4 regions of the Priestia sp. TSO9 genome follow, and region 1 is predicted to be linked to each of the others. Evidence: riboswitches for the same ligand, from Rfam matches in the RefSeq annotation. Region 1 holds a riboswitch; each other region holds the start of a gene.
What was found. A riboswitch is a leader RNA that binds a small molecule or an ion and turns the genes downstream of it on or off. The one in region 1 is predicted to bind thiamine pyrophosphate.
Positions count from the first base shown of each region.

Region 1 (7,916 bases):
CGCTTGACGCTGAGTCATAAAGTCCGGAAATTTCCCTGTTCCTAATAATAAACGTGAATTAAATGTATATTGTCCAATTTTTAACATACTCTTCATCCTCCTCCTACAAATGAAACGACTTCTAACGCATCTCCATCTTTTAAACTTGCATCACTATGTTCTTCTTTTTGTAAAATATTCTTGTTTAGCTCAACAATTACCACTCGTTCATGCAGGTTCTGAGCCTGCAACAAGTGCTGAACCGTTTCAATTTCCTCTCCAACAGTAACGGTCTTACCATTAATGATTAGATTCAATGAACTCCCTCCATTACTCTAGTTAGCTGAAATGATGTAAAAAATGAATGATTCGGCTTTTTCCTTAACAAAGCATCAGCCATAATTTTTCCAGTTGCAGCACTTAATAAAATACCGTTTCGGTAGTGGCCAAACGCCATGTGTAGATTCACTATTTCAGGATGCTCTCCTAAATAAGGCCAGCCATCATTTGTTTGTGGACGAAGACCTGCCCATGCTTTTTCAAATGTGGCTTCTTTAATAGCCGGCAGAAGCGCAGAAGCTTTATTCAGCAAAAATTGAATACCTTGTGCAGAAACCGTCTTGGTAAAATCATGCTGTAGCTTAGTTGCCCCTATTACGATTCTTCCACCAGTCTTTGGCACTAAGTAAAAACCTTCATCTAAAAATATCGTTTTAGAAAGCAAAGGCTTATGACTTTGCAAAGCAATACACTCCCCTTTTACAGGAAACACCTGACCTAAATGTTCAGAAGAAATAAAGCGTTTAGCCCATGAGCCTGCTGCAATAACTACTTTTTCTCCATAAAAAGATCCTTTGGACGTCTGTACACCTTTTACTGTTTCATTTTCCATAATAAGAGAATGAACGTCACAGTATTCGAATATATCTGTTCCGTGATACAAGGCTCCATGAGCAAGAGCTTGCGTTAACTTAGCCGGAGCTAGCTGGCCGTCCCCCGGTATTGTAATGGCTCCGTATATGTCTGGAGAGAGCCCGGGTTCTAACAAACGCGCTTCTTTTACATCAATCCATTTTACATGTTCATCCCACCTGTGGTGCTGAGCGGCTTTTTTCTTTAATACGTGTGCATCTTCTTCTGTTACAGCGACTTTTAATAAGCCTTTTTGAATGAGCTCTACGTCGATGGCCGTTTTTTCTTTTAGTTCCTTCACCAGCTCAGGAAACATGCTTCTGCTCTTAATAGCAAGGTCTAAAAGAGGACCTTCTTCATCAATTTCAGCTTGAGCACCTAAAATACCAGCGGCTGCACTTGAAGCTTCACAACCAATTTGATTGCGCTCAAGAATGGCTACTGATGCTCCTTGTTTTGACAAATGATAAGCGATAGAAGAGCTAATTATGCCTCCTCCGACTAACAGTACATCATAATGCTGCTTCATTTTCTCCACCTCCAGATGTCCATATATGAGAATATTGTTTAATCGCTTTAAGGGGATCTTGCGCAAGCATGACACTAGACATCACAGCTATACCATGTGCTCCTGTTTGCAGTACCTCTTTGGCATTTCCAGGTGTAATCCCACCAATCGCAATAACTGGTATCTCCACAGCGTCTACTACTTCTTTTAGCGCTGCTATCCCTCGACTTTTTAATCCTTTTTTTGAATGAGTTGAATAAATATGTCCGTATAGAATATAATGAGCGCCATCTTTTTCAGCTTCTAGAGCTTCTTCCACAGAGTGAACTGATTTTCCCACAATAAGAGAAGGAAATGCGTCTCTAACACACGAAACATCTAAACTATGATAGGCAAGCTGTACGCCTTTTGCTTTTAAAGCATGCGCTACATCAACTCGGTCATTTACAATAATTTTAGAGCGACAAAATGGCAGGCTTTCTAGCAAACATTGAATCTGCTTTGCCGTTTTCTTTTTTTCTCTAATATGAATGACACCCACAAAAGGCTCAATAGCCGTTAAAATGTCCCGAACCTCTTTAACTGGCTGCTTATCTGTTGTAATGACATGAAATTTAGGAATATCCATATGATCGAAACCTTTCCGTTCAGAATAAAGAGAAATTTCAATCACTTCATCTTGTGTAGAGGGCTTGATTACATACAAAAAAACCACTCTACAACGTAGAGTGGTTAGCATGTATCGTTATGTAAACATGATCGCCACTTCCCTACGCTGGTACAAACCAGATCAGGTTCAAAGGGTCCGAAATACATTCGTCTCAGCTTCAAAAAGCTCCCCTAGTGATTGCTATTTATTGATTTTGTTTTTGCACTTAAAATTATAACACAACTAGATGTAAATACAATATCTCTTTATGCTCTTACGGCTCTCTTCCTTTTATAGATGTATCTTTTAAGCTTCTTTACTAAGAGGCCCGGCGCACCGCATCATTCTGCTTTTTATATAGTTAGTAATCGGTATAGTCGTCAAATTCTTCTTTGTCTTTTTCCTTTTTCCGATCCCATATAAACAGCAGGAGTAACATAATAAAAGTTAGAATATAAAAACCGTAAAAAATAAATGCCGCCACAACATTTATAAATAAAAATAAAAAACCGATGATCTGACCTGCAACAGCTACAATCAACAAAATGTATTTCCAAACTTCTGCTTTTCTATCCATTCTCTACTTCTCCGTCTTTTTGTTTTTCCCTACTAGAAACGTTCTCTTTACTTAAATAAAAACGTTCCTGCAATTAAACCGACTGTAAATAAACCAACTGTTCCAAATGCTGAAATCCCCACGTAAGCCAACATTTTCCGATAAGATTTTTCTCGAATTAACTGTACGGTTTCCACACTAAACGTTGAAAAAGTGGTAAAGGCACCAAAAAAACCAATGCCAATCATTAAAAATATTGAATCATCATAAGCATGACTCGGAACCTTTCCATAATAACTACCGTAAAAAAGACCAAGGCCAAACGCACCGAGCAAGTTTACAAACAGCATTGATACTGGAAAAGGAGGGTTTGAAACTGCTTTTGTAACTTTTAAACCCAAAAGATAACGGCATATTCCTCCAGCTGCTCCACCAAGTGCCAAGCTCACTATGCTCATTTACTTCACCTCATGTACTTTCACTAAATTTTCCCCTGCCGCTTCACCGCATAGATAGCCTGCTAAAGCAAGAAGGATTCCACCTACTAAAGAGACAATGACATAAATGGCTCCCCCAAATAAATGGTGCTGAGTGAGAGAAATGACGTCTCCTGCAAACGTTGAATACGTTGTAAAACCGCCGCACACGCCAACTCCTAGTCCAAGCTTTATCCATTCTTTTGGCTTTTTCCACACAAAAAATCCTGTTAATAGGCCTAGTATGAAGCTTCCTAATAGGTTTTCGATTACCGTTCCTATTGGATAGCCCGTATATAATAAGGAAAGATTCAGCAAATAACGTGCATATGTACCAGCGATAGCGCCAAAGGCAATTGAGATTAAGTTTATGGCTTTCATCATATCGCTCCGTTTCATAAATTCTTCTTTAAGTGTACCATAAGGAATTTATTTCTACCTTAACATTTAACTATATGTTTATTGCACCAAAAGTCATGAAAAAATGAAAGAGAAAATCGTCGCATGAAACTTCCTTTTTACTCCTCAAATATCCCTTAAAAATCCACTTAATCCAAATTTTAAAATCTTTCTGTATCCTTATGACAAACCGTGTATAGAAGGTATATTTCCCTTATTTTAAGTCACATTAATCGTATAAGTTTTTTTTGTTGACTTTTGCTGTGTTCTTGTTTAGTATCACAGAGTATTATTTCCTATCAGAATACTAGGGGGTTTAGAAAATGAAGAAATTTGCTGCACTTTTGTCGCTACTATTAGCTTTCACAGTTGTGCTTGCCGCATGCGGTTCTAGCTCAAAAAATGAAGCAAACAATGGAGACAATAAATCTTCACAAGAAGATTTATATAATAAAGTGAAAAAAGATGGCGTATTAACAATTGGAACTGAAGGTACATACCCTCCGTTCACTTTTCATGATGACAAACAAAAGCTAACTGGGTTTGATGTAGAATTGGCTCAAGAAGTAGCTAAACGTCTTGGCGTAAAAGCTGAGTTCAAAGAAACACAGTGGGATGGCATGTTTGCTGGATTAGATGCTAAACGATTTGACATGATTGCTAATGAAGTTGGTATTCGTGAAGATCGTCAAAAAAAATACGATTTCTCTGATCCATACATCCAGTCAGGGGCTGTATTAATTGTTCGTAAAGACGAAAAAGATATCAAATCATTTAAAGATTTAAAAGGAAAAAAATCAGCGCAGTCATTAACAAGTAACTATAAAGACATGGCTCAATCTTATGGTGCAAACATTACGAGTGCTGAAGGTTTTGCTCAAGCAGTAGAACTAATGAGCGCAAACCGTGTTGATGCTACAATCAATGATAAATTATCGTTCCTTGACTATAAGAAAAAGCACCCTAACGCACCTATCAAAATCGCGGATGAAAAATCCGATGGTGCTGCAAGCGGCTTTATGTTTAGAAAAGACAGCGGTAAGTTAGTGGATGAAGTAAACAAAGCATTGAAAGATATGAAAAAAGACGGAACATACGCAAAAATTTCTAAGAAATGGTTTGGCGAAGATGTTTCTCCTAAATAATATTTTTCCTGATGGAGAGCGATTGAATCAATTGATTTCAATCGCTCAATCATCTCTTTTACCAATGCTAAAGGGAGCTATTCAATATTCTATTCCACTAACATTAATCACGTTTGTACTCGGTATCATTTTAGCTGTCTTAACAGCCTTGGCTCGTTTATCATCTATAAAAGTTTTAAATATAATTGCGCGCATCTATGTATCGATTATTCGAGGTACACCGCTGCTTGTGCAATTATTTATTATTTTCTACGGCTTACCCAATTTAGATATAACAATTGACCCATTTATCTCTGCTGTTATTGGATTTTCATTAAGTGTAGGTGCGTATGCATCTGAAATTATCCGAGCAGCGATTCAATCTATTCCTAAAGGACAGTGGGAAGCTGGTTACTCACTTGGTATGACCTATTCCCAAGCGTTAAGACGGATTATTTTACCGCAAGCAGCACGTGTATCGATTCCGCCATTATCTAACTCTTTTATTAGCCTTATTAAAGATACGTCACTTGCATCGCTTATTCTTGTTTCTGAGATGTTCCGTAAAGCTCAAGAAATTGCTTCGACTAACTATGAATTTTTACTTCTTTATAGTGAAGCAGCGCTCTTGTACTGGATTATGTGTACAATCTTATCCATTATCCAAGGACGCATTGAAATAAGACTAGATCGTTACGTATCTAAATAACCGTTTCGAGTAGCTAAAGGAGTTTTTTATATGATTAATATCAAAAATTTGCATAAATCATTCGGTGATTTGCAAGTATTAAAAGGGATTGATTTAGAAGTTGAACAGGGCAAGGTAATTGTATTAATCGGTCCTTCTGGATCGGGTAAAACTACTTTTTTACGTTGCTTAAATCTGTTAGAAATCCCAACAGACGGCACGATTGAACTTGATAAAAAAAGCATGAATTTTACCAAGCCTGTTCGTAAAAAAGACATTACTTCATTTCGAAGTCTAACAGGTATGGTCTTTCAAAACTATAACTTGTTTCCTCATAAAAATGCTCTTGAAAATGTTATGGAAGGTCCTGTAATTGTAAAAGGTGTTTCCGCTCAAGAAGCAGAAAAAAGAGGGAAAGAATTATTAACACGAGTTGGCTTAGGAGACAAGCTCGACTTTTATCCTTTCCAGCTGTCTGGCGGACAACAACAGCGTGTTGGCATCGCCAGAGCAATGGCGATGGATCCAAAAGTTATGCTGTTTGATGAGCCTACTTCAGCTCTTGATCCTGAGCTTGTAGGAGACGTTCTTCAAGCGATGAAAGACTTGGCAAAAGAAGGAATGACGATGGTGGTGGTAACTCACGAAATGCGCTTTGCCCGTGAAGTAGCGGATGAAGTTATTTTTATGGATCAAGGTGTCATTATGGAAAGAGGGACACCGGATCAAATATTTTCAAATCCTCAGCAAGAGCGGACACGTCAATTCTTGAATATGATTCATTAAAAAGGTTGCACACTTTCATGTGCAACCTTTTTCTTTATTTGACTACTGCTTTTTTCATTAAATCGGTAATGTACGTAAAGAATGCTTCAGCTGTGACGTCATATACGACATCTACAGGTCGTCCCTCTTCGGAAATTTCTGTTCTTCCTTGGCTCGGTGTTTCTGTATGCACAATACTCGAAACGGTTTTTACCTTCACAAGTGTTGAATTCCCTGTAAATGCTGTTGTGAGTACATCCCACAAATAATATGTTGAATTGGTTTCAACGTGTACAAGCGGCGGGCAAGCCGCGTAGCACTGCCCTACAAAGTCTACTCCTTCATATCTTCGAAGTGAAGCCCACATTTGACGAATAGCGGGCGTTAAGGGAACTTGATTCGTGCTTTCTAAAGCAACCATCTCAATTTTAATTTTGCTTTCCCATACTTTCGCTACTGCTTCTGGATCCCAAAAAGCATTCCACTCCGCCGTTCCATCGTGTTCGGGCTCTTGCACGTTTCCTACTTCTTGAAATGTACCGCCCATCCATACTAACTTGTCAATTTTCTCTTCTATTTCCGGCGCTTTTTCCAATGCTCTTGCTAAATCTGTTAACGGTCCTGTAAACAATAAAGTTGTTTTCCCGGCTGTGTGCTGCAATGTCTCGATTAAATGATCATGAGCAGGGAGCTGACTTATTTTTGTTTGTACTTCCCCTTTTTCATTTAAAATCGGTAGTGCATCCACATAAAACGTATGCATGCGCCATTCTTTTGGAAATGGATTCATGCCGCGTGAAGTAGATTTGGCTACCTCGATATCATAACTTCCAAAACGATCAATAATCTTTTGGCTTGCGCTGATACCTGGCTCTAGATATCCGTCAGCGGGAATGACAGATACTCCCGTTACTTTTACATCATCCATTTGCAGCAGTAAAAAAAGCGATACTAAATCATCGATGCCTGCATCGTGGTTAAAATATACATTTGTACTCATTTCTCTTCTCCTCTTTTCTATGTATTGCTAACTAATAGCTATACCGCTATTTTACAATGAAATAATCCCTTTCGTAATCAAAGTATTAGGAACTTCTTTTACTATTTTCTATAATGGGTATAGAAATAAGGTAATCTATGTATAGATGTATACATCTCATTATAGAAAGGAGAAATAAAATGGAGCAATCATTTTCAGCATTAATCGTAGATAAAAAAAGTGAACACCAAGTGGAGGCGTCCGTCCAAGAACTGACGCTAAACGATTTGCCAGAAGGCGATGTACTTATTCGCGTTCATTATTCAGGGGTGAATTATAAAGATAGCTTAGCCAGCATCGCAAACGGAAATATTGTGACAAGCTACCCATTTGTCCCAGGAATCGACCTAGCAGGCGTCGTTGTATCTTCTGACAGCCCTGATTTTAAAGAAGGTGATCGTGTCATTGCAACAAGCTATGACATTGGCGTATCACACTTTGGAGGCTATAGTGAGTATGCGCGCATACGCAGCGAATGGATTGTCCCTCTTCCTCAAAATCTAACGTTAAAAGAAGCAATGATTATCGGAACAGCTGGCTTTACAGCTGCTTTATCTGTGCATCGCTTAGAGGAAAACCATACTAGTCCATCTAATGGCTCTGTGCTTGTAACAGGCGCTACGGGAGGTGTAGGAAGCTTTGCGGTTGCCATTCTTTCAAAATTAGGCTACACAGTGGAAGCAAGTACGGGAAAAAGCTCGGAAGCAGCTTATTTGAAAGAGCTTGGCGCTTCCTCTATTGTAGCGCGTGAAGACGTTTATAACGGTAAATTAAAAGCATTAGGCAAGGAAAAATGGGCCGCTGCGGTGGATCCTGTGGGC
Region 1 is NZ_JAJEKD010000008.1:71,313-79,228, reverse strand. It holds gene LJC66_RS02585 (thiazole synthase) at 1-87, opposite strand, end outside; gene thiS (sulfur carrier protein ThiS) at 93-296, opposite strand; gene thiO (glycine oxidase ThiO) at 293-1,420, opposite strand; gene LJC66_RS02570 (thiamine phosphate synthase) at 1,404-2,027, opposite strand; TPP riboswitch at 2,150-2,251, opposite strand; gene LJC66_RS02565 (hypothetical protein) at 2,410-2,625, opposite strand; gene crcB (fluoride efflux transporter CrcB) at 2,673-3,062, opposite strand; gene LJC66_RS02555 (fluoride efflux transporter FluC) at 3,063-3,479, opposite strand; gene LJC66_RS02550 (amino acid ABC transporter substrate-binding protein) at 3,803-4,624, shown strand; gene LJC66_RS02545 (amino acid ABC transporter permease) at 4,608-5,312, shown strand; gene LJC66_RS02540 (amino acid ABC transporter ATP-binding protein) at 5,343-6,077, shown strand; gene LJC66_RS02535 (nucleoside hydrolase) at 6,112-7,056, opposite strand; gene LJC66_RS02530 (NADPH:quinone oxidoreductase family protein) at 7,236-7,916, shown strand, end outside.

Region 2 (7,916 bases), on a different contig from region 1:
TGCAGGGAGTCAATTAAAGCTGGATAGACGTCACTTATATTTTCTTCAATTGCCTTGGCGCTCAGCCCATCCGAGACTACTACTTGTATATCAGGCCGGTGCACGCAGTTTTTAAAAATTTCTTTCTTAGCGTTATCTGCTAATAACCTTCCTTGATCCGGCCGTTTTAAATAATGTTCTTTTGACTTCACGCGTGTATTCACAGAGAAAAGGTTAAACTCGGCTAAAATATCTTCTGAAACTACTCCATATACAGAGTCGACGGCTGCAGCATGATCCGTGCGAAAAGATAAAACGTCTTTTGTTAGCGGCCTTGTTCCTGTACGTCCGACACCTATGCGGGCAGGGGTAAATTGTTTAAGTGTTTCTAGTGGATCTCGATTTGACTTTGGTATCATAGTAAGCACCTTCCTTAAATCAAATTCATAAAAATAGTTGGATCTCCAGCTCTTGATGTAAAGCGCCCGTTGGCCACAATACGCTGTTCTTCAAGCCACTTTTGAAATAACGGCGTTGGGGTGCGGCCTAACACATTACGCACCGTTGCGATGTCATGATAACTAAGAGACTGATAGTTTAGCATGCAGTCATCAGCCATGGGCACTCCTATGACAAAGTTCACTCCAGCTGTTCCCAGAAGCATACTTAAATTATCCATATCATTTTGATCAGCATCCATGTGGTTGGTGTAACATACGTCTACTCCCATAGGCAGGCCGTGCATCTTGCCCATAAAATGATCTTCTAACCCAGCTCGTAGAACTTGTTTGCTGTTATATAAATATTCAGGTCCAATAAATCCAACAACCGTATTAACTAAGAAAGGCTTATAGTGACGAGCTAAGCCGTAGCATCTAGCTTCGAGCGTTACTTGATCAATATTATAGTGAGCTTCTGATGACAGTTCAGAACCTTGTCCTGTTTCAAAATACCAGCGGTTCGGACCTTTTGCCGTCCCTTTTTCATGAATTAACGCTGTCGCTTCATCAAGCATAGACAGTGAAATTCCAAATGAATCATTACCGGCTTCTGTGCCTGCCAAACTTTGAAAAATCAAGTCAGCAGATGCTCCTTTTTCAATTGCTCTCATCTGACTCGTCACATGTGACAACACACAGTTTTGAGTCGGGATTGCCCATTCATTGATTATATTTTTTGTTTCATTCAAAAGCGCGTAGATATTATCCGTTGTGTCAATAACAGGGTTAATTCCGATAACCGCATCTCCAATTCCATAGCTTAACGCTTCGTATAGAGATGCTCTCATTCCCTTTAAGTTATCTGAAGGATGATTAGGCTGGGCTCGAGAAGCCAATACTCCTTTTTGGCCGATAGTCGTTTGACAAGTAGTTTGCACTTCTATCTTGTCAGCTCCTTGAATTAAATCTAAATTGGACATAATTTTAGTAGCCGCCGCAATCATTTCGCTGCTTAATCCTTTGCTAAGTGCAAGAAGGTCTTCTCCGCTATGCTGATCGGATAAAATGTATTCTCTTAAATCCCCTACTGTCCAATTTTTAATAATGTCGTAAACAGATGAATCAATCTGACTTTCGATTAATGCCGAGACGTTGTCTTCATCTGCGCTGAGCAGCGGGTAGTTTCTGATATCAGCAAGTGTGATATCAGCTAGAACTTGCTTTGCTGCCATTCGTTCTTTCATTGACTCAGCGCTAACTCCTGCGAGTTGATCTCCAGAACGCTCTTCGTTTGCTTTGGCCATGATTTCTTTTAAGCTATAAAATGAAAATGTTTCTCCTAACAATCGTGTAGTTTTAAACATCGTTTCCTCCTTCTATATTTAGTAGATTATGATGAAAAAGCGAGCGTTTTAACGGAAACGAAGATCGCTTCTCCAGCTACTGGTAACCCTAGATCAATGTAATCTCCGTGTGTAAAATCAATTTGATCTAAACAAATAATTTCTAACTCTTTCCTCTGTTTAGCTAATGCTTGTCCTAAAGCTTTTGCAATATCTTGCTCGCATAGAACAACGAGGCACTTAGCTCCTTTAAAACAAGCAATAAATTCAGCGCTTATTACTTTTGCTAATTCTTGAAGCATCTTATAGCTGCAGTAAGGAAAATGAGATAAAGCAATAGCAGCGGGGGGATCTTCTGCGCTGAAAATAGTTGAAGCCTGCATACATGCCGCTCGAGCTCTTTCTTGAAACATCAGCGGATTCCATTTCTCTTCTTGCTGAACAGGTATCTCTACAATCGGGATATTTTTTAACGGCAGCCGCTTAGACCCAATGTATACAGTTGATCCGCTAACTTCTGTATTTTGCATACCAGCCCCAATTACAGTAGCGCGCGTTGTCTCAGCGGCTTGAGAAACTTGGATGGATTGAAAATGATATGCTAGAAGCGGACCAACGTCTCCATGTATGGCCACTTCTTTCACTGTTTTTGGCTTTTGCTTCTCCATCATTGCTCCTACTCCTCCTGAAACCATGATCATTTCGGGGATAGAAAATCTTGTATGAGGAGAAACGAGAAGCGAGGAATTTTGATTCAGCGCATTTACATAATTCACGGTTTCTTCAGCTAGTAATTGACAGATAGACGAGAGCTTTTCAAATGTTGCTTTTTCACCTTCTCGCAGTGTTAAAGAATTATTTTTCAAAAATTCAGTTAAATGAGACGAAACGTAGGTGACAAAACCGTCTGAATTCAGACGAATTAATCTTCCCCCCACATGCAGTGTAAACGTTTCTATAACTTTTCCATTTTGACATAAAGCGATGTTAGCAGTTCCTCCTCCTACATCAATATTGGCAATTACTGCATTTGTTTCAGCAGAATGTTCGATTGCTCCTGATCCTTTTGCTGCTAATATTCCTTCCAGGTCAGCGCCAGCTGTTGCAACAACAAAATCCCCAGCATGTTCGGCTAGATAGTGAACGATACTTTCTGCATTTTGCTTTCTGGCCGTTTCTCCTGTGATGATAACAGCACCTGCTTCCACTTGATCTAAGGAGATTCCTGCATTCTTATACTCTTGTTCTAGTAGTACCGTTAATCTTTGAACATCGATTTCAACATCGTTTAGCATAGGGGTGGTATAGATAGAACTTGCATAGGTTACGCGACGATCAATAATTTGACAGCCTGGCAGCGTAAACTGATTTTGTTGATTTGCTATTAACAGCTTGCTTACAATCAGTTTCGTTGTGCTTGTTCCAATATCTAAACCTATGCTCGTGATCCATTTCTGTAGCATGCTATCAATCCCTTATCTCGTTTGAATATGGTGATTATCATAAAACAGTTTTTTGAATATTTCACTAACTATGTTATCAAACCTGACACACTTTTGTGTAAACAAAGGTGACAAATGACAAAAAAGACTAAATCTTGGTAGATTTAGTCTTTTTGCTTATGATGAGTGTGATTTAGTTATAATCATTCTTGATGCCGATGGAATTAATAGTGAAAGAATGATTAAGCAGGCTATTAGTGATCCTACCATTGAAATCCCGTTCATTGAAAAAGAATACCATAGAGCGGACATGCCCTTTGGCGCATATGATCCCCAGAAAATAATACCCGCAATAAAGTGCCAGAAATACCGTGCGAAGCTGCCGATAATAAGGGATAAAACAATCAAAACAAAAGCTTTTGATCTGTTATTGTTAGCTAAATTTGTTTTAATAGATTGCGAAAAAATACCTCCAAAACCTATAAAAGCAAAAGCCACAATATATTCAATAAACGTTTGCAGCGCTGTTAAAATATAAGCCGTTCCTGTTGCCAACTGTAAAAGCCCCCATAATAGACCAGATAGAGCCCCGCCTTTTACTCCCCAGCGAAAGCACATAATAAAAATGGGCACCATGGAGAACGAAATACTCACAGCCGTTGCAATCTTAATGGAAGGCAAAAGATCAAGTAGAAGTGCTAATGCTGCAAAAATAGCTATTTCAATTTTAGCCTGTAAAGGTAATGCTTTATTCACGTTTCTCACTCCTGTTTTTGAATCATTCATATCAAACGGTTTACACAGGAGTAAGCAAATATATGCTACTATTCCCACATTCCTACGCTAGCGTTAACTAACAGGTTCGAAGGGTCTGAACAATTTGTTCACTCTCAGCACGGCGGCTCCCCCTGTGGTACGTTCGGATATTTATGTAGTATTATGACAACATTCATTATATCATATGTAACAAAATAGATTCGAGAGATTTCAAAGATGTTTCTATTTTCTGAATCTATTTTTTATAATGACAATCGTTTTAGTATTTGGTATACTTCTTTTATGTCAAATGAATATAAAAAACCCTCATCCTAATCGATGAGGTAGAGGTCGCAGTTTTTAATAGTAAAGCAACGGAAATGCAGAGAACATTGAGGATGTTGCTTGAAAGGAAAAATTGCCGAAGTTTAGATCACTTCTCGGTTGATTTAAGCTGGGGCTGTCTCCGAACAGGAACAGAACTGTCACATCATGCGAGTGATGTGAAGAGCTATCTTCACGGAAGGTTGACGCGGTTTTCAGATTTAAAAGCGCGCACATATACTGCGGGCTTTTTTTATGTTATCCCGTCTCTTTCCGTACATTCGAAAGGAGTATTTATCTATGCAAGAGCAGCAAGAATTAAAACGTGGGTTGAAATCTCGCCACTTAACGATGATTTCATTAGGAGGAGCCATCGGAACCGGCTTATTCCTAGCAAGTGGTGGAGCAATTCACACAGCAGGACCTGGGGGAGCGCTTTTAGCTTACGCTATCATTGGTGTCATGGTTTACTTTTTGATGACCAGCCTAGCGGAGCTCGCAGCTTATATGCCTGAAGCCGGTTCGTTTAGTACGTATGCGTCTCGGTTTGTAGATCCATCCTTTGGTTTCGCTCTCGGCTGGAACTATTGGTATAACTGGGCTATTACGATTGCAGCTGAATTATCTGCTGGAGCCCTTATTATGAAATTTTGGTTCCCAAACTCTTCTTCTATTTTATGGAGTGCCCTGTTTTTATTAATTATGTTTGGGCTTAACTACCTTTCTGTAAAAGGATTTGGTGAATCTGAATTTTGGTTTTCGTTAATTAAAGTAGTAACGGTTATCATCTTTTTAGTTATTGGTATTATGATGATTTTTGGTATCTTTAACAATGAAGCACCAGGTTTTAAAAACTTCACGCTTGGTGATGGACCCATTCACGGTGGATTCTTTACTGTCTTAGGTATTTTTATGGCTGCTGGTTTTTCATTCCAAGGAACAGAGTTGCTTGGAGTCGCAGCTGGAGAAAGTGAAGATCCGGAAAAAACGGTTCCTCGTGCAGTTAAACAAGTCTTCTGGCGCATCTTGTTATTTTATATTTTAGCTATTTTTGTTATCGGGATGCTTATTCCATACACAGCGGATTCATTAGCAAGTGATGATGTGCGGGTAAGTCCATTTACTTTAATATTCGAACGAGCAGGTCTGGCGTTTGCAGCATCAGCTATCAATGCCGTTATTTTAACAGCCGTTTTATCTGCTGGTAACTCAGGTATGTATGCTTCTACGCGTATGCTGTGGAACTTAGCGAAAGATGGAAAAGCACCGAGGTTCTTAGCAAAAGTAAATAAACGAGGCGTTCCGGTTAATGCTTTAATCGCAACGGCACTTGTCGGTACACTTGCATTTGGTGCTTCATTTTTTGGAGACGGTGCGGTATACACGTGGTTACTTAACGCTTCTGGTATGTCTGGTTTTATTGCTTGGTTAGGAATTGCCATCAGCCACTATCGTTTTAGAAGAGCATTTGTTGCCCAAGGTCATGATTTGAGTGAACTTCCATATCATGCAAAACTTTTCCCGTTTGGTCCTATCTTTGCCTTTATTTTATGTGCTGTTGTCATTTTAGGTCAAAACTATTCGGCGTTTACGGGTGATTCGATTGACTGGTACGGTGTACTTGTTTCTTATATCGGACTTCCTTTATTCTTAATTGTTTGGTTAGGATACAAATGGACGAAAAAGTCAAAACTTATTCCGTTAAAAGAATGCCAAGTAACAGTAAAAAAATACGAATAAAAAAAGCTCTCTATTCTTTTGAATAGAGAGCTTTTTTATGTGACCTGATCAGCAAAATGAAGAGATATATAGGCGGGCTGATTTTTCATAACAAGCATATAACCTTTGAGGGGGCGACTACAGTAATCAGCAGCTTCTATATAATAAATATGCTGAATTAACCTGCTTAAATGGGTTACAAAAGATGGAAGTTGATGAGTTGGAATGCTTTGGATGTAGTCTATGATTTCTTGTTTAGTTTGAAGGCCCGAATGAGTACATTCTAACAGATGAAAAAGCGGATCTGCTGCTATAGTAGATAGTTCAGAGTTGTGTTTGATTCTATTCAGCTGGATATGCAGTTCTTTTTTGGACCATTTTTTTGGAATAGCTCTTAGATGCTGATATTGAACATGTGTATTCATGATAGCTAACACCTTTCGTATTAAAATAATAAAACGACTTATTATTTTAATAACCTTTACACATGAAACTAAAACGTTGCAATGTGTAAAGGTGTCATACATCTTATAAAATAAGCTGATAAAAAAGAACATCTTGCCACTGATCGAATTTCCAGCCTACTTCTTTAAATTCTCCGCAAAATGTAAAATTAAATTGCTCATGCATTTTGATACTGATATCATTCCCTTTTGTAATCCCTGAAATGACAACGTGATGGTTGAGTTCTTTAGCTAATTCCAAAATTCGCTTCATAAGCTTTTTTCCAATGCCATGTCCCTGCTGGTTTTTATCAATATAAATCGATAGCTCTACCGTTTGAATGTACGCCTCTTTATCTCGATAAGAAGAAAGCGAAGCATAGCCCGCTACTACCCCATCTTTTTCTGCGACAATAAGCGGAAAAAGTTCATTGCTAATATGATTATTAAACCAGCTCCTTCTTTGCTCTACCGTTACAGGCGTTAAGTCAAAAGTAGCAGCACTTGTTTGAACAGACTGGTTATAAATTTCAACAAGCATAGGTAAATCTTCTTCTTTAGCATAACGAATGATCATATGTACAAACTCCTTATAGTATAGAATTATCTTTATTTTACTTCTTTTAATAAACATAATCTACATAAAAAACCGATGTGCGCATGCACATCAGTTGTGATTTTGAGCATATTGAAAGGTTTGAAGAACTTGAAGTGTCTCTTTTGTAGAAACGACCGTCGCAAACTCCTCATGCAAAGAAGACAGTGCGAATGTATGTACATCTTCTGCAGGAAGCCTTGTTTTTCCATCGTAGGACATACAATCAAAGCAAGCTGTTGCATCGTTTACAACGTACGTCCTGTACCCTAGATTTCCAGCCATGCGGGCAGTCGTAGAGACGCAGTGATTAGTAGTTAGTCCTATTAAGATAAGCGTATCATAGCCATTTGCTTTTAAATAACTGTCTAGCTCTGTTCCAATGAAGCAGCTGTTCACGTGTTTGCGAATTAAGTATTCGTCTTCTTGTGGACCAAACCCTTCTTTGAACTGAAACCCCTTTGAACTTGGGTGTAAAGGAGAATCTGGATTTTCTGATGCATGCTGTACGTGAATGACAGGATAATCTTGGCGCCTCCATGCTTGCAGTAGTGTCAGCATATGTTTTTCTGCATCTAGATTGTTTCTTTCCCCCCACTGTGGTGAATAAAATCCTTCTTGTACATCAATAAGCAGCAGCACTGGCCGGGAACGTAACATAAGCATCATCTTCTTTCATCTTTATTTTAAAATGGAAATAACGTATGTGCACCCATCAGATCCGGCTTTTGACGAATGAACCGTTTGTTTCGGTAAATGTATCCGATCTCCTGCCTGACATAGAACCGTATCATGTTCAACTGTAAAGTAAATAGATCCTTCAAGTATATGAAGAATTTCATCAGTTGGATGGGTATGAGATGGGTGCGTTTGAA
Region 2 is NZ_JAJEKD010000013.1:923,334-931,249, forward strand. It holds gene eutC (ethanolamine ammonia-lyase subunit EutC) at 1-398, opposite strand, end outside; gene LJC66_RS12880 (ethanolamine ammonia-lyase subunit EutB) at 413-1,783, opposite strand; gene LJC66_RS12885 (ethanolamine ammonia-lyase reactivating factor EutA) at 1,810-3,225, opposite strand; gene thiT (energy-coupled thiamine transporter ThiT) at 3,382-3,990, opposite strand; TPP riboswitch at 4,023-4,123, opposite strand; lysine riboswitch at 4,298-4,482, shown strand; gene LJC66_RS12895 (amino acid permease) at 4,585-6,024, shown strand; gene LJC66_RS12900 (hypothetical protein) at 6,060-6,428, opposite strand; gene LJC66_RS12905 (GNAT family N-acetyltransferase) at 6,532-7,023, opposite strand; gene LJC66_RS12910 (cysteine hydrolase family protein) at 7,114-7,701, opposite strand; gene LJC66_RS12915 (cupin domain-containing protein) at 7,723-7,916, opposite strand, start outside.
Region 2: it holds a riboswitch for thiamine pyrophosphate, as region 1 does, so the genes downstream of both, thiT (energy-coupled thiamine transporter ThiT) here and LJC66_RS02570 (thiamine phosphate synthase) in region 1, are expected to answer to the same signal.

Region 3 (7,916 bases), on a different contig from region 1:
TCCATCGTAAAGGCCACGATGATCAAAAAAGACATCAAGAAAAAATTAAAGAAGCAATTAAAAATAATTTACCGGATTTAATTACAGAAGAAAATATCGTGATGTCCAATGGAAGAGAAGTTGTTAAAATTCCGATCAAATCATTGGATGAATATCGAATTCGGTACAATTATGATAAAAACAAACATGTGGGTCAAGGTGATGGAGACAGTAAAGTTGGGGATGTAGTAGCACGTGACGGATCTGCTGGAGATGGTCAAAAAGGAGCAGGAAAAGGTCAAGGAGCAGGAGACCAGGCTGGAGAAGACTACTTTGAAGCGGAAGTGTCACTCATGGAGCTTCAAGAGGCTTTATTTGCTCAATTAGAATTGCCTAATCTTCAGCGAAAAGAATCTGATCAAATTGTTGTGGAACACATTGAATTTAATGATATACGACGTACAGGTTTGATGGGGAATATTGATAAAAAACGAACGATGATGAGCGCTTATAAGCGAAACGCAATGACAGGAAAGCCTGCTTTTCATCCTATTTATCCGGAGGATTTAAAATTCAAAACGTGGAATGAAGTTATAAAGCCGGAATCGAAAGCAGTCGTCTTAGCTATGATGGATACGAGCGGTTCGATGGGCATATGGGAAAAATATATGGCACGAAGCTTTTTCTTTTGGATGACACGCTTTTTACGTACGAAATATGAAACAGTGGAAATTGAGTTTATTGCCCATCATACAGAGGCAAAAGTAGTATCAGAAGAAGACTTCTTCTCCAAAGGAGAAAGCGGGGGAACCATTTGCTCATCTGCTTACCGAAAAGCGCTTGAATTAATTAACCAAAAGTATGATCCGAGCCGCTATAATATTTACCCGTTTCATTTTTCAGATGGAGATAATTTAACTTCAGATAACGCAAGGTGTGTAAAGTTAGTAAATGAATTAATGAAAGTGTCAAATATGTTTGGGTATGGAGAAGTGAATCAGTACAATCGACATTCCACTTTAATGTCTGCTTACAAAAATATTCAAGACGAAAGTTTTAGACACTTTATTTTAAAACAAAAATCAGACGTTTTTCACGCGATGAAAAGCTTTTTTAGAAAAGAAACAGAAGACCAGAAATATGCTTAACCTAAAAGGCCTAGACTTGTTATCTAGGTCTTTTTTATGCGGTTTATTCAGCGCTTCTTTGGAGATAGTAAAAGTACGACTTTATCCAAAAGGAGAATAAGTGAATGAACGAAAATATAAAGAGCGAAATGCAAAAACATCAACAAAATGAGCGGTTGAACGCAGCTGAGTTAGGTTACTTATGGGCGCAATATTTAGGCGATACGCTGTATGTATGTGTTCTTGGGTATTTTCTATCTGTTGTAAAAGATGCCGAGATTAAGGAGCTCTTAAAAAAAGCCCATCAGATTTCACAAACTCATGTAGACGAATTGACGGAATTATTCAGTTCGGAAAAAATTCCAATACCAGTAGGTTTTGGGGAACAAGATGTGAACAAAGGAGTTCCTGCTTTATTTGATGATATTTTTATGGCTATTTATGTAAATGAAATGGCAATTGGAGGTATGAAGAAATATGCTAGAGCGCTAAGCGCAGTGAGAAGGCAAGATATTTATGATCACCTGTCTCGATGTGTAAAAGAAAGCGACAGCCTTTTAGAGGATTCTAACCACGTTATTTTAAGAAAAAGCATGCTGATGAGACCTCCGGTTATTCCTTATCCTGTAAAAGTAAATTTTGTGGACGAGAAAACGTTTATATCACCATTTTTCTCTCAAATGCATCCTCTAACTTCTTTGGAGGTTACGGCTATTCAAGAAATTGTTAATACAAATGTATTAGGTAAAACGCTGATGCTGGCATTTAGTCAAGTAGCTACCACACAAAAATTACGCTCTTATTTTTTTGATGGAGTCAAGCTTGCGAGTAAGCAAATCAAGCAATTCACTGAGTTATTGTCTGAAGCTGACCTACCAAGTCCGCGTCTGCTTGATGCGTATGTAACCAACTCAACGATTTCACCGTTTTCAGATAAACTGATGATGTATCATACTTCCACAGCTGTGACGATCGCTATTGATAACTGTGGTGCTGGCTTGTCTATGTCGTTCCGTTCAGATGTCGCAGTAGAATTTTCTCAGCTAATCGGGCGTATAGGGAAGTATGGAAAAGATGGAATTCGGATTATGATTGAGCAAGGTTGGATGGAAGAACCTCCAATGGCAACAGACCGTAAGAAGTTGGCGGAGAAATAATAAGGAGTATGTTGTAGATTATCAGTAATTTTGCGGTACTGAAACATATATAGCTAAGCGAAAATAGGTTGCTCTAGACCCACTTGAATGAGCAGTGATAAGATAAAAAAGCTGATTTTTCAAGAAGTAAGTCGAGGTGTGCAAATGAACAACAGTATAAGGGAGTCCATTGCGAAAAAAGTAGCATGGATTAGCGTATGGAGCAATATTGCCCTTACGCTAGGAAAAGTAATAGTAGGATGGATTGGAAATAGTGATGCTGTATTTGCTGATGGTATTCACTCTGCAGCGGACGTATTTGCCTCTATTATCGTCTTGTTGGTTATACGAGTAGCAAATAAACCAGCAGATGATGACCATCCATATGGACATGGAAAAGCAGAAGTGATTGTCTCAGGAATCGTAGGAATTATTTTATTGCTTGTATCATTTTATGTGGTATTTGAAGGAGTCGTTGGTTTATTCCATCCGGTCGTATCTCCAAATATTTTAGCTATGTGGATTGCTGTTATTTCATACATAGCAAAGGTATTGTTGTACCGTTATTCTTTAAACGTAGCGAAGCAGCACCACAGTAAGGCAATTGAGGCAATTGCCTTTGATCATAAAGCGGATATTGTTGCTTCTATCGCAGCGGCAATTGGTGTTTTATTATCGATTATTGGTGATAAATTGGATGTTCAACTGCTGTTATACGGAGATAAAATAGCCAGCATCTTTGTTGCTTATTTAATTTTTAATATTGCCAGACAAATGATGGGAGAGTCTTTTCAAATTTTAATGGAAGGCAATATTGATGAAGAGCTACTGAAAGAACTTGAAGAAAGCATTTATGAATTTGAAGATGTGAAGCGGATTGATCGCGTTCGAGCAAGAGAACATGGCCATTACATATTAGTGGATGTACGTATTTCAATTGACCACTTTAAAACAATTAAGGAAGGTCATGATTTAGGACGAGAAATTAAAGCAACACTTATGAAAAAACATGATAATATTCAGGAAGTATTAATCCATTTGAATCCTTATTATCCAGACTAAATAAGAAGCAGCGAATTGTTATATCGCTGCTTCTTATTATTTATAGATGTAGAAATTAGTGAAATAAGTATAATAAAATAATGAGGTTTTATAATCGAAAATGTATAAGGATTCTTATTTTTTACTTATAAAGAATCAAGTTTAATAAAATTGTATAAAAGGGAATTGTATTTATTTATTGATGTGATAGGATAAAAAAGCATGTAAATACATTCACTACGAATGAAAGCAGTGGACGGGTACATATAGATAATAATAAATGGTTTTGGGAGTCAAAGAAGGTGATGTTGAAGTGAATGTAAGCATCAGATCAATCGTTAAAAAAGTCATGTTCACTCTATTTATTGCGTATGCGGCAGTGGTCATCTATGCTACTCTCATACGGGAAAACGAACATGTTTACGGAAAAGCAATGAACTTGGATTTATTTAGCACGATCCGGCTGATGTGGGAAAGCGGTAATATAATGCTCACTCTGACAAATATATTAGGAAATATTGTGATGTTTGCGCCGCTTGGAATGTTTATTCCTTTGTTTATGAAGTGGTTTGATGGTTTTATTCAAGTGTTTACGACGGGTTTCTTAATCAGTTTTCTGATTGAAATTTTACAGTACAAGCTAACGGAACGAGTATTTGATATTGATGATATCTTTTTGAACACTCTAGGTACATTTATAGGCTGGGTTATTATTAAAATACTATATTGGATTAAGAACATGCTGAAAGCACGTTTCAAAAAAAGATGAAAGGACTTCTTTACGAAGTCCTTTTTGCATCTTGTTGATAGAAACACTTAATACAGCGCTTTACGGAAGAATGTGAGGATTCAACGATAATGTGCTGACAATTTTGCTGAACAAATAATAACTTTCTTTCAAGCAGCTTAATTTGTTCTTTAAGCTGTTCTACTTCATTATTGATAGATATTTGAACCACTGTTAACAAACTCTTTAGCTTTTTCTTTCATTCCTTCTTCTCTTACTTCGTTTACATCTTTTTCATTTTGTTGAGCCATGTTACGAATATCCTGAGAAATACGCATCGAACAGAATTTAGGTCCACACATTGAACAGAAATGGGCTGTTTTAGCACCTTCAGCGGGAAGTGTTTCATCGTGATATTCTTTTGCGCGCTCTGGATCTAGTGACAGGTTAAATTGATCATTCCATCTAAATTCAAATCTTGCTTTAGACAGCGCGTTATCGCGTTTTTGTGCTCCTGGATGGCCTTTTGCTAGGTCAGCGGCATGCGCAGCAATTTTATAGGTGATAACGCCTTCTCGAACGTCTTCTTTATTCGGCAGACCTAAATGTTCTTTTGGCGTTACGTAGCAAAGCATAGCTGTCCCAAACCAGCCAATCATTGCAGCCCCAATACCTGATGTAATATGGTCATAGCCTGGAGCGATGTCGGTTGTAAGCGGTCCAAGAGTATAGAAGGGAGCTTCTTGGCATATTTCCATTTGTTTATCTACGTTTTCTTTGATGAGGTGCATAGGGACATGTCCAGGACCTTCAATCATAACTTGAACATCGTGTTTCCAAGCAATTTTAGTTAATTCACCGAGCGTTTCTAACTCACCGAACTGTGCCTCATCATTAGCATCTGCAATGGAACCAGGACGTAGTCCATCGCCAAGGGAAATAGAAATATCGTATGCTTTACAGATTTCACAGATTTCTTCAAAGCGAGTATATAAAAAGTTCTCTTCATGATGAGCTAAACACCACTGCGCCAAGATGGATCCTCCGCGTGAAACAATACCTGTCGTACGTTTCGCTGTCAGAGGAATATAGCGTAAAAGAACACCTGCGTGAATAGTAAAGTAATCAACACCTTGTTCTGCTTGTTCAATTAATGTATCGCGATATGCTTCCCACGTTAGATCTTCTGCTACGCCTTTTACTTTTTCAAGCGCTTGGTAAATAGGAACGGTCCCTACAGGAACAGGCGAGTTGCGGATAATCCATTCGCGCGTTGTGTGGATATCCTTTCCTGTTGATAAATCCATAATTGTATCGGCTCCCCAACGCGTTGCCCATGTCATTTTTTCTACTTCATCTTCAATAGCTGAACGAATAGCTGAATTTCCGATATTAGCATTGATTTTCACGTGGAATTTGCGGCCGATAATCATCGGTTCGCTCTCAGGGTGATTGATATTATTAGGGATAATGGCACGTCCTCTTGCTACTTCTTCACGCACGACTTCAGGATCCATCTGTTCACGAATAGCGATAAATTCCATTTCGGGCGTGATGATTCCTTTTTTCGCATAGTGCATTTGCGTTACATTTTGATTTTTTTTCGCGCGCAGCGGTAAACGATTAGTGATAAAGCGCTCGTACTGATCTCTTGGATCACCATCATAATAACCGTTATCCTGTGGCTGAACCGTACGGCCTTGATATGTTTCTACATCGTTTCGTTCTGCAATCCACTTTTCGCGCAGAGCCGGTAATCCTTTTTGTAAATTAATTTCATAACGGGGATCTGTATAAACACCGCTCGTGTCGTATACACGTACGGGACTATTTTCTTCTTCCCCAAAAGATCCTGTAGTAGGAGACTGATGAATTTCACGCATAGGCACTTTAAGGTCTTCTCTGGATCCTTGGACATATACTTTGTGACTGTTTGGAAAAGGCTTTTTCATAGAAACTGATACATTTTGTTTTGACATTACATATTCCTCCGGTTTCGCATAAAGTGTAGCTATACCGAACCATAAAAAAATCGGGTTCTGTGATAGACAGAACCCGATGGAATAGGCGAAAAAAGAATAAACATATACTATTCTTTTCAAGACTACTTCCCTCCGCTGGTATAACCCAAATCAGGTTCAAAGGGTTAAAGAGTTTTATTGCACTCTTCTCTCAGTCTGAGCTATCAGACACCCCTAGTAGAAATAACATTCAAATTATTCAATTTACGGCTTAAGTTTACCATCATTCGGTAAAAAATCAACCCTTAAATAAAAAAAGCTAGACAATTAACGTTGTCTAGCAGCATCGATTGCAATCACAATAGCTGTAATAATGTGCATGATAAACCCTAAAAATGGAATCCAAGCAACCAGTGAAGTAACAATCCCTAGTATGTTTCCATAGGAAGATAACCCTCTTCTATTAGCTAAAATGAGCGTGATAGCATGAAGAATAAATCCAATAAAAAGAGGAGTATAACTAAAGCCCATAACAATCCCCGCGCCAATTAAAGGAATTCCAAGCAAGGCTTCATACCCAGCAGTCACCCATTTCATTGTACGTACATTTCCATTCATAGTAAAAAGCCTCCTAAAAAAGATACTACTATAATACGAGTAAAGAGAGAAAAAAGTTTCAAATTACTTAGGGGATATGCCGTATAAGCAAGCACTAGTTGATTAAAATGATAGATGACAGTAAAGGGGATGGAAAAAACATAATGATTTAGTCATTTTTGTACACTAAAGAAAAATAGTCTAGATGATTCATTTTTAGCTAAGGGACCGGAATTTATACCGAACATAGTGACTGCTTTCTAAAATAAATAAAAGCTGATATCGTGTTTTTTGGTTCTAGCATGTAAGGTTTTTATTACAAATTATTAAAGATTCTTATCTTTTTGCAAATACACATTGTATTTCATAGTTTTAACAATTATGATAAAAAAGCAAGTGTCAAAATAGGAAAATAGTTGAGCATGTAAAACGAAGCGATAAGCTTATTAATTTGAAAGAAAGGCAAGGTATATAGCTTTATGTGGGAAATTATTGTAGCAATCATTTTAGGGATTGTAGAAGGTTTAACAGAGTTTGCTCCTGTTTCGTCAACTGGGCATATGATTATTGTGGATGACCTGTGGTTAAATTCAAAAGAATTATTTTCATCTCCAGTAGCTAATACATTTAAAATTGTTATTCAGCTAGGGTCGATCTTAGCAGTAGTTGTTATTTTTAAAGATCGTTTTATTAATTTATTAGGATTGGGAAAAAAACCAGCTGCTCCAATTGGACCGACAAATCGCTTGAATTTAATGCAGGTAATTGTTGGTCTGTTACCCGCAGGAGTGTTAGGACTTTTGTTTGATGATTACATTGATGAACATTTGTTTTCTTTAAATACGGTGCTAATTGGCTTAGTAGTCGGAGCTGTATTAATGATTCTAGCAGATTTGTTTGGACCTAAACGTCCGCGTGTAGAGACGGTGGACCAAATGTCTTATGGACAAGCACTGGGTATAGGACTGTTTCAATGTATTGCTCTTTGGCCAGGTTTTTCTCGTTCAGGCTCAACGATTTCAGGAGGGGTTCTTCTTGGAATGAGCCATAAGGCAGCCGCAGATTTTACATTTATTATGGCAGTGCCAATCATGGCAGGAGCAAGCGGACTTTCATTGATTAAAAACTGGCAGTACTTCACATCAGATGCACTACCGTTTTTTATTGCCGGTTTTATCAGCGCCTTTATTTTTGCGCTAGTATCCATTCGTTTTTTCCTAAAATTAATTAATCGCATCAAATTAGTGCCATTTGCAATTTATCGAATTGTTTTAGCAGCTATTCTATATTTTGTATTTTTATAAAATAAATACGGGTGTTCTTTAGTCCCTTAAACTTCTAATAGAGA
Region 3 is NZ_JAJEKD010000007.1:7,696-15,611, forward strand. It holds gene yhbH (sporulation protein YhbH) at 1-1,127, shown strand, start outside; gene LJC66_RS02055 (DUF3231 family protein) at 1,232-2,263, shown strand; gene LJC66_RS02060 (cation diffusion facilitator family transporter) at 2,408-3,304, shown strand; gene LJC66_RS02065 (VanZ family protein) at 3,597-4,052, shown strand; gene thiC (phosphomethylpyrimidine synthase ThiC) at 4,220-5,989, opposite strand; TPP riboswitch at 6,103-6,217, opposite strand; gene LJC66_RS02075 (hypothetical protein) at 6,299-6,589, opposite strand; gene LJC66_RS02080 (undecaprenyl-diphosphate phosphatase) at 7,048-7,872, shown strand.
Region 3: it holds a riboswitch for thiamine pyrophosphate, as region 1 does, so the genes downstream of both, thiC (phosphomethylpyrimidine synthase ThiC) here and LJC66_RS02570 (thiamine phosphate synthase) in region 1, are expected to answer to the same signal.

Region 4 (7,916 bases), on a different contig from region 1:
ACAATTAAAAGGAGTTGAGAATATGTATATCATTGTATGGGCTATGCTTGTACTATACGCCTTTCTGCTAGCTCCGGGAGCAAGCGCCTCTGATGATTTGCTGTTTAAAAAACTTATCACAGGAAATTTTCAACAGGTAGATCCGCTCGTGGTTATGGTATTCTCTTTTTTAGGACTTTTCCCAGTATTGTTTATGATAATGATCTGTAAAAAAGATACATATAAACTGCCTGGATGGCCATTTTCTCTTCTATCATTTGCGCTTGGAGCTTTTTCTCTTTTGTTCTATTATCATTGGACAAGACAAAAAGTTCGAACACGTTCGCGTATTCCTTCACGTTTCATTGCTATCATTTCTTCTCGTCTATGGATCGGACTATGCTTAGCGCTCACGATTGCAGGTTACGCATACGGACTATCCGTAGGTTCAATAAAAGCTTATGGAGATGCTTTTATGCAGTCACAGCTTGTTAGCGTGATGACCGCTGATTTTTTTGTTTTAACGTGGCTTTCTTACTCCGTTATGACAAAAGAAAGGATCGCATCCCGGCCTTACCTTCTTTTATGTTTCATTCCAGTTGCCGGCCCTTTTCTTATTTTGTTACTGGATAACCGCCAAGATATTAGAGAAGAAAAACGTTAAATAAAAGTCTTGCGTTCCATTCATTATTCCGTTATAATCATTTCTTGTACGATGAAAGTTGATTAATTAGAAAATATTTATATATCGGCATCTTATTTACATTTGTTATACATACCTGCGCTGTGCGTATACTCATGTTGTCTTAAACCTTTGAGTGTTAAAAGGGAGCTCAAAATTTAGCTGCAGATAGCACGCCCTTCTTGGGACGCTAAACCCGGCTATGAGGGCACCCACCTAGTAGATCTGGGTATTTAAGACACTTAGGGTTACGGCAGTGCGGGCTTATTTTTTAGTTAGCTGTAGCTAGCTTTTTTTATTTTTTATTTTATTAGTTTACATAATTATTTTATCGTTAACTTATATTTTTTTTAGACATGTATGTTTTATTTATCTTCGATTGAGGAACATAAAAAGTAATAAAGGAGATGGATAAAATGAATGAACAAAAAATTGCTAAAAAAGTAAACGAAGTATTAGAAGGAAATCGTGTAGGAACATTAGCCACAGTTGTAAACAACAAACCCCACTCTCGCTATATGACATTCTTTAGCGATGAAGATGGTATCGCTCTTTACACACCAACAAATATCAATACACATAAGGCAGAAGAAATCGAAGCCAATCCGAACGTGCACGTACTATTGGGCTATAGCGGCGAAGGATATGGCGATCAATACTTAGAATTATCTGGTACAGCTGTCCTTCGTACTGGTGATCAATTAAAAGGACGTATATGGAACGATCACATGAAAGAATGGTTTGACGGTCCAAATGACCCTGAGTATGTTGTTCTTGAAATTACGCCGAACGAAATTCGCTTTATGAATGAAGGCGAAGAAACTCCTCAAACTGTTCAGCTATAATAAAAAAAGCGCACACTGTGCGCTTTTTTTATTTTCCTACCGCTTCTTTCAATTGAGCTGCTTTTTCTTTTGGAGACGCTGCTAAGCTAATCGCGGTAATAATAGAAACGCCATCTGCACCTGCTTCTACTACTTGTTTGGCATTTTCAGGCGTGATCCCGCCGATTCCTACAATTGGAAAGTCAATATTCTGGTTTCGCACTTCTTCAATTAACTTTGTACCTTGCACTGCTTTTGCGTCTTTTTTTGTAGAAGTAGGAAAAACAGGTCCCATTCCTACATAATCCGCCCCGTCTTTCATCGCTTGCTGCAGCTCTTGTACATTATGAACAGAGACGCCTACAATTCCTTTTCCTATTTTCTCTCGAACAATATGAGCTTTTTCATCTTCTTGGCCAATATGAACGCCATCTGCTTGTAAGCGGATCGCTAAGTCAAGATCATCATTCACAACAAAAGGAACGCTGTGCTGCTGACAAATTTGCTGAAGTTCCTTCGCCAGCTGATATTTCGCTTCTCCTGTTAGGGCACCTTCGCCTTTTTCACGGAATTGAAACACAGTAACGCCGCCTTCAATTGCTTCTTTCAACACTTCTCTCGGATCTTTTGTACAGTTATTGCTGCCCATTATAAAATAAACTTGCAGCAGCTTTTTGATTTCTTCATTTGTCATTTTCCCTCTCCTTTTAACGTTGATGTACTCTTGCATATGATTCAATATCCTGCCCAGATAAAAGATGAAGCTGATTTAACAGCTCAATTTGAAAGCTTCCCGGCCCTTCTTCACCTTTTTTCTCTGCGGCGATTTCACCCGCCACTCCGTAAAAACTTAAAGCAGCAACGCTTGCCTCGACATATTCTTTTTCTACAGCAGCGAAAGCTCCTATAATTGATGTCAGCAGACATCCAGTCCCCGTCACTTTCGTAAATAACGGGTGACCGTTGTCTACTGTATACGTTGTGTTTCCATCTGTGATTACATCTTGTTTACCCGTGATAACAATCACTGTATCTAATTTGTTCGCTGCTTTCTCAGCAAGTTCAATGACGTCTCCTTGCCCTTCTAATGAATCAACGCCTTTAATGAGCCATGACTCGCCTACTACATTCGCAACTTCAGCAGCGTTACCACGAATAACTGCCATATTTAATTCTTCTACAAGCTGACGTGCTACTTCTGTACGAAACGGTGTCGCTCCGGCTCCTACAGGATCGAAAATAACCGGCACGCCATTTTCATTTGCTGATTTTCCTGCTATTCTCATCGCTTCTACTTCTTGAGCCGTCAGTGTACCCATATTTAAGACAAGCGCTCCAGCGATTCGTGCCATGTCAGCCACTTCTTCTTTCGCATAAGCCATAACAGGTGAAGCTCCTAGTGCAAGCAGTCCATTTGCTGTAAAGTTGGTTACCACAACATTCGTAATATTATGAACAAGCGGACTTATGTCTCTTACTTTCTCTAATTGAGCTGAAATTTTACTAATATCCATGTTTTTTCACTCTTTTCATTTAGTTTTAACACTGCAAAAAAGACAAAAAAGCACCTTGCATGCGCAAAGTGCTTTGGTATGTACTCACATTCCCTGCGCTGGCATTATCCAACAGGTTCAAATGGTCAACAGGCGTCCCTGTACTCTCAGCCTGCCCCGCGCAAGCTCCCATACTATTCTTGTTACGTTTAAAGTTTACTATTAACCTTTTTTATTTGCAACCATTTCATTGTTTTGCCGATAAAATAAAGCTTCTCTATAGGCTGAGTGGCGCTTTAAACCTTACACCATTCCTAAAAGAATAATCAAAAGACCTCCAGTAAGCTACTGGAGGTCTTCTATTCCCTAAGAATTCTATCATTTTTCCTTATCGTTATTTCTCTTGAACCGCTTGATTTCTCACAGCTGTTTTTCTGTCCTTCCCTGCTCTTAAAGATAAAAGAAAACAAAGAAGCAGTACAAGTGCAGCTGATACGTACGGATAATTAATGTTTATATCAAAAAGAAAGCCTGCTACAACGGGGCCAATAATATTTCCAAGACTTGTATAAGCAGAATTTAGTCCGGCTACATATCCTTGGTCGTCTTGTGCCATCATCGACATTTGCGTGCTGATTGCCGGACGTAAAATATCTGTTGCTAAAAAAACGATAAATGTCACAACAATAATAAGCCAGTACGTGTGCACAAATAGCGTAAGTAAAATAAAAAGTCCCGTCATCATCAAGCAAAAAGAAATCACTCTTTTTTCACCAAATTTATTTAAAATCCACCCGAAAATCGTAACCTGCACTACAGCCCCCGCAATAGAGCCGAACGTAATAACAAACGCAATATCTTTTGGCGTAAAGCTAAATTTATGATCAACGAATAGTGAAAAAATCGTTTCATAATTGGATAATCCAAACGATGTCACAAAAACAATAATTAAACTTAAAAAATAAGGTTCTTTATAAGAATTCATAAGCTGCAGTAGCAGCCGCTCTTCTTTTGGATTCTCATGGTTTGAAACAGCAGGATTTTGTACAGGGCGAGACTCTGGCAAAACAAGAAGCGTAATCACTGCAGCCAAGCCTCCTGCTACTGCGGCCATATAAAATGGTACACGCATGCCGTATTCAGCTAAAAAGCCGCCGATACCGGGTCCAATAATAAATCCTGTTGTAATCGCCGCCGTCACATAGCCCATTCCTTTAGCACGTTCTTTAGCAGACGTCACGTCCGCTGTATAGGCCATAACAGCAGGCATAATGAGCGCGGCCCCAACCCCGCCTAACATTCTCGATACAAATAATAAAAGAGGTGTACTCACTGAACCAAAGAACCATTCAGACAGGGCAAAAACAATCATTCCCGCTACAATAATTTTCTTTCTCCCTAACGAATCTGATAACCGTCCTGCTAAAGGTGAAAACAAAAATTGAGTTAGTGAAAACACCGCTACTAAAAGCCCCATCACGCTACCGTTGATATGAAGCTCTGTCATATACGTTGGCATAATTGGAATTACAAGACCGATTCCTGTAAAAACAATAAAAATATTTAGCATGAGCAGCAAAATCGCCGCTCGATTTCTTAACAATAATGACATATAAACCTCCTAATTACAAAAATACTGAACGTTCGGTCTATAAAAATACAAAATAATGAGGGATTACTCATTACCTCAATAAGCATCCCCGATTATTTAAGAAGACCTTGGTATAATTCCGTTTAAAAATACATCGATTGCTGAATGGTAAAGCTGCAGGGCATTTTCGGTGTTCGTTTTTCGAGACATGCGGCTCATTCCAACAAACAGCCCTTCTAAAATCACTGCAAGCTGTTCTGCATTTTTAGGAGAAAACTCTCCTTCATCAATGCCTTTTTGCAAAAGTTCTCGGTTAAACTCTACGTGTCGTCTCACCATCTCATCAATTCGCTCTTCGATGTCGCTGCCCTTTTCCTCGTTGTTAAAAAACTCATCGGCAGCTTTCGTAAGAGGATGATTTAGATCATCTAAAATGATTTGCTCCGCAATTCCAAAAAGCTTATCTCTTGTTGTTTTGTAAAGAGACTCTCTTTCTTTCCAGTTTCGTTCCCACTCGAGATCCCATTCGTCTATTAAATAAAGAAAAAGCCCTTCTTTACTTTTAAAGTGATAATAAATATTCCCTTTACTGCTTCCCGTAGCTTCTACAATTTCCTCAATAGACGTAGCTTTATAGCCTTTTTGAGAAAACAACGCTTTAGCGGCATCTGCCACTTTTCTTTTGGTTTGTTCACTTTGAAGCTTTTTTTTATTCAAGCTATTTCCACCGCCCGGCACATTTATTATTTATACTGAACATTCGTTTTGTATTATCTGACACCTATACTACATAGGAAAAACCCTTTTGTCTAGTGAGAAAACCTAGTTTATACCTTTTTATATGAATCGTGACAAAATAAAAAAACAAAGAGATTGTGACTTAACGAAATGAATCCAATCTAAAGACGAACAAATGGGATACATGAAACCTACCACCATTACCATGAAAAAATCCGAACGAATTTGATTCTCCATCAAGAATCTCAATTCCTCGTTCGGATTTTCCTTCAACGAAACTACTTTTGCCCCAGCCTTGTTTAATCATTCAATTTCTTTGTCATAAATACACTGTATGGATCTTCTTTGTAGGTAGAAAACGGTTCGCACTCGTAAAATCCAAAACTGGCGTATAGCTTTCTAGCCGGTTCAAAAGCGGGTGCGGATCCTGTTTCTAAGCTTAAGCGTCGGTACCCTCGTTTTTGTGCTTCATTTATTATGTACTGCAGCAGCTCTCTAGCAATTCCTTTCCGCAAATGAGCCGTGGCTGTTCGCATCGATTTAATTTCTCCGTGATGCTCATCTAGCTCTTTTATAGCCCCGCATCCTGCTAGCTGACTGCATTCCCACACGCTCCAAAACGTAATGTCCTGTTGTTTTAAGCTTTCAATATCTAGAGCATGAATACTTTCAGGCGGCGAATGTAAGTTCATTCCTTGAAGGTGTGAACTTACTAATTCAATAACTTCATTGTTCGTTAAGTGGTCTCTTTTTATTTTAATCATTTTCTCTTCCTTCCTGCTACTAACGGGTGGTCAACTACAAACCTACTTATGAATAAATTCACTGTCAACCTTTAAAAATCCTTTTATACACTCCCTTCTTTTTCTCAGTTATTAAAACCGACTTTGCCAAGCAGATGTTTCATACATTGTTAAACGGAGGTGAAATTCGTTGAAGAAGGTTTTATTTTGTCTTGTCCCTCTTTTGTTTTTATTATCCGCCTGCTTTAGTGATCCTGTTCAAGATGATTTAATCAACTATAACAATCAAGATTTAAAAAAAGCCGCTCAGCTTGAAAAAGAAGCGATTGACGCATATGATTCTGTTACGGGCGCTAACTACACAAGTGACGCAGTGATGTATGATACGATGACGAGTGAAGTCATTCCTACCTATCGTAAATTTGTCGACGAACTGGAAAACATCGATGTAGAAACCGACGAGCTTCGAAAGGTTCATGAAGGCTATATAAAGGCTGCCAATACCCAGTATAATGCTTTCATTAAAATTGTCAGCGCTTTAGAAAAGCAGGACCGCAACCTTATTGCTGAGGCAAACGCTATGCTTGATGAGGCACGAAAAGGGATACGCGATTACAATGCAGCTATTAAAAAGTTGGCTAAAGAACATGATGTGAAAATTGAAGAACCAAAAACACAGCGAGAAAACAGCCTATAGTTTTGATGCAAAAAGAAGGTCTCTAAAAATAGTAAGAGACCTTCTTTCGTATGGTGTTTCACTTTTTCTACGTTCAATAAATAAAGATGAGTGTTAAGAAATATTGCTTAAAGAAGCATAATAAGAGGCAATAATTTCTTCGTCTGAATGCGGAATTTCCTTTCCTTTTACAAGCTGAGCGCCGTTAATACAGCCGCTTGTAAGTAAAATAATATCATTCGGCTTTCCTAAAGAAAGCGACTTTAATACTCCTTCCGTTCGAGTAGGGGCGCGGTGAATATTGCTTGCGCTCGGATTCGAAAAACCTGTCATCACTTGATCTACGATTATGTTCGGATCATGATGACCTGGATGATCAACCGTTACGATAATTTCATCAGCTTTTCCTTCAATGGTGCGCGCCATTTTAGGCATTTTGTTAAAATCTCGAATGCCGATCCCTGCAATCATGACAATCAGCTGGTTGTACTCCATTTTTTTTACTTCTTCGACCAAACGAGTAAGAGCAACAGGCGTATGGGCATAGTCTAAGATCACTTTTTGGTTATTAGGACCTTCTATCACTTGAAAGCGCCCTTCTGGACTTTCCAATTGAGGAAGCACGCTAATAATATCTTCAATGTGGTATTCAAAGTGAAGGGCTGTACCAATGGCCGCTAACACGTTGGCAATGTTGTAATCGCCATATACAGGCACTGCTACTTTGTATGACTGTCCTTTATAAAGTAAATCAAAGAAAGAGCCTCCTTCTTTGACAATAATGTTTTCTGCTTGCAGAGTTGCTTCCGCATTATTTAATAAACTATACGTGACTTTAGGTCCTTTAAATACCCTGCTTAAGTCTTTACCCATGTCCTGATCATCTATATTAATAACGGCATGTTTGGCCTGTTGAAATAATTTCATCTTGCATTTTTTATAGTGCTCAAACGTTTTATGATACTCTAAATGCTCTTCGGATAAGTTTGTGTGAATGGCTACATCAAAATAAATATTTTCTACTCGCTGCTGATCAATCGCAATTGACGACACTTCCATCACTGCTGCTTCATCACCTCTTGTATACAAATCATTAAAGATTTTATGCAAGTCTACCGATTCCGGCGTTGTAGGCGTACTTTTTTTATAAACTAACTTCTCCTTCGATGACCAAATCCCAGTCGTTCCAA
Region 4 is NZ_JAJEKD010000013.1:514,437-522,352, reverse strand. It holds gene LJC66_RS10880 (hypothetical protein) at 23-643, shown strand; RNA gene ssrS (6S RNA) at 753-930, shown strand; gene LJC66_RS10870 (pyridoxamine 5'-phosphate oxidase family protein) at 1,078-1,506, shown strand; gene thiE (thiamine phosphate synthase) at 1,535-2,179, opposite strand; gene thiM (hydroxyethylthiazole kinase) at 2,193-2,999, opposite strand; TPP riboswitch at 3,073-3,181, opposite strand; gene LJC66_RS10855 (MFS transporter) at 3,373-4,590, opposite strand; gene LJC66_RS10850 (TetR/AcrR family transcriptional regulator) at 4,687-5,286, opposite strand; gene LJC66_RS10845 (GNAT family N-acetyltransferase) at 5,607-6,071, opposite strand; gene LJC66_RS10840 (hypothetical protein) at 6,241-6,747, shown strand; gene LJC66_RS10835 (UDP-N-acetylmuramoyl-L-alanyl-D-glutamate--2,6-diaminopimelate ligase) at 6,841-7,916, opposite strand, start outside.
Region 4: it holds a riboswitch for thiamine pyrophosphate, as region 1 does, so the genes downstream of both, thiM (hydroxyethylthiazole kinase) here and LJC66_RS02570 (thiamine phosphate synthase) in region 1, are expected to answer to the same signal.